Regions from separate parts of the Streptosporangium sp. NPDC006930 genome, predicted to be linked through region 1. Evidence: riboswitches for the same ligand, from Rfam matches in the RefSeq annotation. Region 1 holds a riboswitch; the other holds the start of a gene.

Region 1 (3,873 bases):
CGGCGCGGGCCATCGGCGGGACGAGGTGGTCGACCAGGGTGGCGTGGGCGCGGCGCTTGGCCTGGGTGCCCTCGCCCGGGTCGTTCACCAGGAACGGGTAGACGAGCGGCAGGTCGCCGAGCGCGGCGTCCGGGCCGCAGGAGGCCGACAGGCCCGCCGACTTGCCGGGCAGCCACTCCAGGTTGCCGTGCTTGCCCACGTGGACCACGGCGTGCGCGCCGAAGCCGTCGGCCAGCCAGCGGTAGGCGGCCAGGTAGTGGTGGCTGGGCGGCAGGTCGGGATCGTGATAGATCGCGATGGGATTCTCGCCGAAGCCGCGCGGCGGCTGCACCATGACCACCACGTTGCCGGAACGCAGCGCGGCCAGCACGATCTCGCCCTCGGGATCGTGCGAGCGGTCCACGAACAGCTCGCCGGGCGCCGGGCCCCAGTGCTCCTCCATCCGGGCGCGCAGGTCCGCGGGGAGGGTGGCGTACCACTCGGCGTACCGGCTCGCCGCGATGCGCACCGGGTTTCCCGCGAGCTGCTCCTCGGTGAGCCAGTCCTGGTCCTGCCCACCCGCGGCGATCAGCGCGTGAATGAGCGCGTCGCCGTCCTGCCCGCTCACCCCGGGCAGCTCGTCCTCGGCGCCGATGTCGTAACCGCGCTCGCGGAGCGCGGCCAGCAGCCGTACCAGGCTGGCCGGGGTGTCCAGGCCGACGGCGTTGCCGATGCGCGCGTGCTTGGTGGGATAGGCCGACAGCATCAGCACCAGCCGCCGCTCGGCGGGCGGGATGTGCCGCAGCGCGGCGTGGCGCACCGCGATGCCCGCCACCCGCGAGGCCCGCTCGGGATCGGCCACGTAGACGGTGAGCCCGTCCTCGTCGATCTCCTTGAAGGAGAACGGCACAGTGATGATCCGCCCGTCGAACTCGGGGATCGCGACCTGGGTGGCGGCGTCCAGCGGGGACAGGCCGTCGTCGTTCTCCTCCCAGGAGGCCCGGCTGCTCGTCAGGCACAATCCCTGCAGGATCGGCACGTCCAGCTCGGCGAGCGCGCCGACGTCCCAGGCCTCGTCGTCCCCGCCCGCCGACGCGGTCGCCGGGCGGGTGCCGCCCGCAGCGAGCACGGTCACCACCAGGGCGTCCACCGTGCGCAGGACCTCCAGCAGGCCGGGTTCGGCGGTGCGCAGCGAGGCGCAGTACACCGGCAGTGCCCGCGCGCCCGCGTCCTCGATCGCCGAGCAGAGCGCCTCGACGAAGGCGGTGTTCCCCGCCACGTGGTGGGCCCGGTAGTAGAGCACCCCGACGACGGGTCCGTCCTGGCCGCGCGTCTCGCGCGTCGGCGTTCCCCAGGTGGGGGTGGGCTCGGGCGCGGCGAACCCGTGGCCGGTGAGCAGCAGCGTGTCGGACAGGAAGTGATGCAGCTCGGTCAGGTTGGCCGGGCCGCCGTGGGCGAGGTAGGCGTGCGTCTCGGCGCAGACCCCGCCGGGCACGGTGGACAGCTCCATCAACTCGGCGTCCGGCGCCTGCTCGCCGCCGAGGACGACGACGGGCCGAGGTCCGGCGAGCAGGGCGTCCAGCCCTTCCTCCCAGGCGCGGCGCCCGCCGAGCAGGCGGACCACGACCAGGTCGGCGCCCTCCAGCAGCGGCGGGAGGTCGGCGGCGGCGAGTCTGGCGGGGTTGCCGAGCCGGTAGTCCGCGCCGCTCGCGCGGGCGCTCAGCAGGTCGGTGTCGGAGGTCGAGAGCAGCAGGATCACGCGCCACACTCCGGGAGAGGAGTGGCGGTACGGCCCGCGGGAGCCGCGATGCGGCGGGAGAGCCGCGACGTCGCGGTGTGACGCAGGAACGGCGGTGTCACACCATGATGTGGCGACCCCGATGCCGCGTCGTGACGGGAAGACCACGATGCCGCGTCGTAGCGGGGGAACGGCGATGTCGCGGTGTAACGGGGGAACGGCGAAGAGCGCACGGAGCTTCCTCCCTCGGGGTCCTCGCCCCGGGTCGTCGTCGGCCACGACGGCTGGAGTCTCCTGGCTCCCGGATCGGTGCTCACCCCGGCCTTCCCGTCCTTCGTCGGACAGTGGCCCGGGTGGGGTTCGCTCCCCGGTTACAGTGGCGGGACCGCGCCGGATTCACACCGGCTTCCTCCCTTGCCGTCGCCATCGATGACACTACGGCAGTCCGGGGCATTGCAAGAAACTGGCATTAACATCCTCTGAGTGTCCATTGCCGACTTTTCCGGACGATCGCGACTCGACGCGTGCCCCGGAGCGCTCCAGGTCCACGCCGCCGCGGACGGCGGCCTGGCCCGCGTCCGCGTACCCGGAGGTCGTCTCACCCCCTCCCAGCTGCGCGAACTCGCCGACGCCGCCACGGCGTACGGCACCGGCGTCATCGAGCTCACCTCCCGGGCGAACGTCCAGGTACGCGGTCTCGGGCCGGAGGATCCAGGAAGCGGTACGGGAAACGGGTTCGCCGCAAGGATGGCGAGAGCGGGTCTGCTGCCCTCGGCGACACACGAGCGGATCCGCAACATCCTCGCCTCCCCCCTGACCGGAGTGGACGGACCGGCCGGACCGGCCGGACCGGCCCGACTCGACAGACCGGCTGGACCGGCCGAACCGAGCGAACTCGACGGACCACCTGGACCGGCTGGATCAGGCGGAATCGACGAGCCGAGCAGGCCGAACGGACCGAACGGCATGAAAGGGACGAACCATCCGGACGGCCGTGGGATCGCCGACGTCACCCCTCTGATCGGCGAGTTGGATCGACGGCTGTGTGCTCGCCCGGCCCTCGCCGCCCTGCCGGGACGGTTCATGTTCGCCCTCGACGACGGCCGGGGGGACGTGGCCGGCCTGGGCGCGGACGCCACGATCCTGCCCACGGCGCCGGACGAGGCGGCGCTGCTCCTCGCCGGAACCGACACCGGCCTGCGCGTACCGCTCGACGAAGCCGTGACCGTCCTGCTCGCCGCCGCCGAGGCGTTCCTCGACGAGCTGGCCACCCGGGACGTCACCGCCTGGCGGATCGCCGAACTTCCCGACGGCCCCCCCCTGATCACCGCCCGGATACGAACCACTCTCGGACTCCCCGACACACCCCCATTCGAACCGGTGAGACCGCGCGTCGTGACCTCCGGGCCGGTCGGCGTCGTCGAGAGCTCGGACGGGCCGGGGAACCGAACCGGCGCCACAGGAGAGGCGGGTCCCGGAGACGCCGCAGGCCACGGAGACAGGGACACGGGCGGTCCGGAAAACGAGGGCACGCGGGCGGCGCTCGGGGTGGCGATCCCGTTGGGGCGGCTGACCTCCGCGCTGGCATCGATGCTCGCCGACGCCGCCTCGGGCGGGGAGATCCGGCTCACGCCATGGCGCGGTGTGGTCCTGCCCGGCCTGGACCGCGCCGAGGTCACGGGCACGGCCGCCCGCCTGGAGGCCGCCGGACTGGTCGTCGACCCCGCCTCCCCCTGGATCGGTGTGACGGCCTGCACCGGCCGCCCCGGCTGCGCCAAGTCCCTCGCCGACGTCCAGGCCGACGCCGCCACCGCCATCGGCTTCACCTCGCCGTCCGGAAGCGAGCTCTCCGGAGGAGAGCTCTCCGGAAGCGAGCCCTCCACGGCCTCGCCACCCGGGGGTGAGCCGCCGTCCAAGGGCGAACCGTCCACGACCTCACCGTCCGGGGACGAACTCGGCGTGGCCTCACCGTCCAGGAGTGAGCCGTCCAGGGGCGAACCGTCCGGGAGCGAACCGTTCGTGGCCCCGCCGTCCACGATGGGGCCGGGCACCGATACGCTCCCCGTGCACTGGGCGGGCTGCGCCAGGCGCTGTGGCCGCCCGAGGGGACGGGTCGCGGACATGATCGCCACCGGTGACGGTTACCGCCTGGAACT
Region 2 (3,873 bases), on a different contig from region 1:
CGCAGGCTGCCTGACCAGATCAAGGAGATCCTGGCGCTGGAGCCGCAGCTCAAGGAGCTGGCGGGTAAGTACGCCGAGTCGCCGAGCATGATGTTCGTGGGCCGGGTGAGGGGCTATCCGGTGGCCCGCGAGGGCGCGCAGAAGCTCAAGGAGATCTCGTACGTGCACGCCGAGGCCTATCCGGCGAGCGAGCTCAAGCACGGGCCGCTGGCGCTGATCGGCCCGGACATGCCGACGGTGGCGATCGTCCCCGACGACGAGCTGCTGGACAAGAATCTCACCACGCTGGGTGAGATCCGCGCCCGGGGCGGCCGGGTGCTCATGGTGGGCCACCGCGGCGCCGACCCCAAGCTCGCCGACGACTGTGTCGTGGTGCCCAAGAACGAGACCGAGCTGGACCCGATCCTGCTCTCGATCCCGCTGCAGCTCTTCGCCTACCACGCGGCCGTGGCCCTGGGGCGCGACGTCGACAAGCCCAGGAACCTGGCCAAGAGCGTCACGGTGGAGTGAGCCCCGCGCCCTTCCCCTCCCCCCGTCTCATCACGGATAGTGATGAGGTACTAACCTCTGGTATAGGGGGTTCTTGGGGGAAGGGGCGCTTATGCGCCGTAGGGGGTTTTTCGCGCTGGCGGCGGGGGTGCTGGTCGCCGCGGGGTGCGGCGCGAACGGCGCCGGCTCGCTGGTGAAGCGCCTGTTCGTCCTCGAACCGACCGCCGACGGCCATGGCTGGGACAGGATCGCGGGCAGGCTGGCGACCGTCGTGGTCCAGGCGGGACTGGCGCGTACCGCGATGGCCGTCGAGCGGGGCGGCGCCCTGGGCTCCGCCCCTCGCGACGCGTTCGGCGCCTTCCACGGCCCCTTCGCGCGAGAGGGCAGGCTGCTCGTCACCGCGATGCCGATGGTGGCCGCCGCGGAGATCGCCAACACCGTCGCCGTGGTGAACGCCGCCACCCCCATCGCCCGCCTGGTCGGCGACTGGTCGGTCCTGGTCGTCCCCTCCGACTCCCGCCTGCTGACCTTCGAGGACTTCGCCGCGCGGCTGCGTCGGAACCCGGCGGGGCTCGCGGTCGGCGGTCGTCCGGAGGGAGGCTCCGAGCACGTGCTCTACGGCATGATCGGCAAGTGCCTCGGGGTGGACGCCCGGCTGCTGGAGTATGCCGGATACCTCACCCCCGAGGACGCCGTGGAGGGGCTCCAGGTGGGCCAGGTGGCGGCCCTGCTGGGATCGGCGCGTGCCCTGCGGTCCGAGATCGCCGCGGGCCGTCTGCGGCCCCTGGCGGTCTCCTCCGGTGACCGGATCGACGGGATCGACGCGCCGACGCTCAGGGAGGTCGACGTCCGGCTGGAGTACAGCGACTGGTGCGGCCTGCTGGGGCCCAAGGACATGAGCCCGGAGGACAGGGACGCCGCGATCGCCCTGTGCGACAGGCTCGACGCCGCGCCAGGCTGGCGCTCCCTGTGCGCGGCCCACGGCTGGAGCCGGGTCTATCTCAGCGGCGACGACTTTCGCCAGTGGCTCTCCACCGAGACGGCCCGCGCCCGCGGTGTACTTCACGAGCTCGGTCTGCTGAAGTCCTCCGACACAACTTGTTGGGGTAGTTGCGTCAGGCGCCCCTAGATGTAGGATCCTGCTCGTTGCTGGTTCGCCCCGAGGGGGGCGAGGCAAGAGGGAACCCGGTGAGATTCCGGGACTGCCCCGCAGCGGTGAACGGGAACGAAAGCCGTCATTGAGCACTGGGCGATCCACGCCTGGGAAGCGACGGCCGGTAGGCATGCGCATTGCGCCCGTGAGTCCGAAGACCTGCCGGTGACGTGAATGTCCAGGGCCTCGTGGGAGGGCCCGCGGAACGAGGCGATCCGGCGTGCCCGGGATCGCTCGCGGACGCGTGCCCATCCGGCGGAGCCGTGGGGGCGAGTCCGATCGAGCGAGGGGCACCACGTGACACAGGCATTGGCGGAGACCGCGACGGGGAGCACGGCGGCGACCGCGACGGGCGACAGCGGCGTCGAAGGTGCGGTGGTGGCCGCGTTGGGCCATGGCGGCGCGGGAAACACCGGAAGCGCCGGGAGCGCCGGGAACACCGGGAACACCGGGAACACCGAGAGCGCTGCGGTGGCCGCGCCGGGCGACGACGGCGCCCTGAGCGCCGGGAGCGCCGCGGACGGCCGCAGGCTGGCCATCGACGAGGCCGCCGCCCGGGTGATCACCGATCCGGAGAACTCCAGGGTCGCCGCCGCGATGCTGGCCGAGCTGATCGCCGACGAGGCCGCCGAGCACGGCGTCCGTACCTTCTCCGAGTCCGTCGCCGCGACCCACGAGGCGGGGCTGATCGCCGACGGACTCGCGAGGTTCGTGTCCACCCACGCCGCGGTCCTGGACGCGCTGGTCGATCCGGAGGCGGACGCCAGGTTCGAGTACTTCGGGCTGCGCACCGTCTACGACCGCTACCTGCTGCGCCACCCGCGGACGCGCAAGGTCCTGGAGCGCCCGCAGCACTTCTTCCTGCGGGTGGCCTGCGGCCTGGCCGAGACCGTCGAGGAGGCCGCCGAGTTGTACGCGCTCATGGCCACCCTGTCCTACCTGCCCAGTTCGCCCACGCTGTTCAACTCGGGCTCGCGCAGGCCCCAGCTCTCCTCGTGCTTCCTGCTCGACTCGCCCCGCGACGAGCTGGAGTCCATCTACGAGCGCTACGGGCAGGTCGCGCGGCTGTCGAAGTACGCGGGGGGCATCGGGATCGCCTGGACCAGGGTCCGCTCGCGGGGCTCGCTGATCCGGGGCACCAACGGCCACTCCAACGGCATCGTGCCCTGGCTGCGCACGCTCGACTCCAGTGTCGCCGCGGTGAACCAGGGAGGCCGCCGCAAGGGCGCGGCCTGCGTCTACCTGGAGCCCTGGCACGCCGATGTCGAGGAGTTCCTGGAACTGCGCGACAACACCGGCGAGGAGGCCCGCCGCACGCACAACCTGAACCTGGCCAACTGGATCCCCGACGAGTTCATGCGCCGGGTCGAGGCCGACGGCCCCTGGTCGCTGTTCGACCCCAAGGAGGTCCCGCACCTCACCGACCTGTACGGCGCCGCGTTCGACGACGCCTACCGGGCCGCCGAGGCCGAGGGCCGCTTCACCCGGCGGATTCCCGCCCGCACCCTGTACGGGCGGATGATGCGCACGCTCGCCCAGACCGGCAACGGCTGGATGACCTTCAAGGACGCGGCGAACCGGACATCAAACCAGACGGCGATGCCCCAGAACGTCATTCACCTGTCGAACCTCTGCACCGAGATCCTCGAGGTCACCGGCGACGCCGAGACCGCCGTCTGCAACCTCGGCTCGATCAACCTCGCCGCCCACCTGTCAGGGGACCTCGAGGACGGGATCGACTGGGCGCGGCTGCGCGCGACGGTCCGTACCGCGGTGCGGTTCCTCGACCGAACCATCGACCTGGGCTTCTACCCGACCCCCGAGGCGAGGGCCGCCAACCAGAGGTGGCGTCCGATCGGGCTCGGCCTGATGGGCCTGGCCGACGTGCTGTTCACGCTGCGGTTGCCGTTCGACTCGCCGCGCGCGCTGGAGCTGTCCACCCGGATCTCCGAGGAGATCGCGCTCGCCGCCTACCGGACCTCCTCGGACCTGGCCGTCGAGCGTGGCCGCCATCCCTCGTACGAGGAGACCAGGGCCGCCACCGGGGTGCTGCACCCCGACCACTACGGGGCCGCGACGTCGGCCGCGTGGACGGAGCTCAGGGAGCGGATCGCGGAAACCGGCCTGCGCAACTCGCTGATGATCGCGATCGCGCCGACGGCCACGATCGCCTCCATCGCCGGTTGCTACGAGTGCATCGAGCCGCAGGTCTCCAACGTCTTCAAGCGCGA

The links. A riboswitch is a leader RNA that binds a small molecule or an ion and turns the genes downstream of it on or off. The one in region 1 is predicted to bind cobalamin.
Region 2: another riboswitch for cobalamin. It lies ahead of ABZ664_RS08945 (ribonucleoside-diphosphate reductase subunit alpha); the one in region 1 lies ahead of cobN (cobaltochelatase subunit CobN).

Annotation. Positions count from the first base shown of each region.
Region 1 is NZ_JBEYID010000010.1:125,405-129,277, forward strand. Features, by position in the region: gene cobN (cobaltochelatase subunit CobN) at 1-1,747, opposite strand, end outside; cobalamin riboswitch at 1,984-2,179, opposite strand; gene ABZ664_RS19420 (precorrin-3B synthase) at 2,201-3,873, shown strand, end outside.
Region 2 is NZ_JBEYID010000004.1:55,962-59,834, forward strand. Features, by position in the region: gene glmS (glutamine--fructose-6-phosphate transaminase (isomerizing)) at 1-510, shown strand, start outside; gene ABZ664_RS08940 (tripartite tricarboxylate transporter substrate-binding protein) at 602-1,618, shown strand; cobalamin riboswitch at 1,623-1,824, shown strand; gene ABZ664_RS08945 (ribonucleoside-diphosphate reductase subunit alpha) at 1,940-3,873, shown strand, end outside.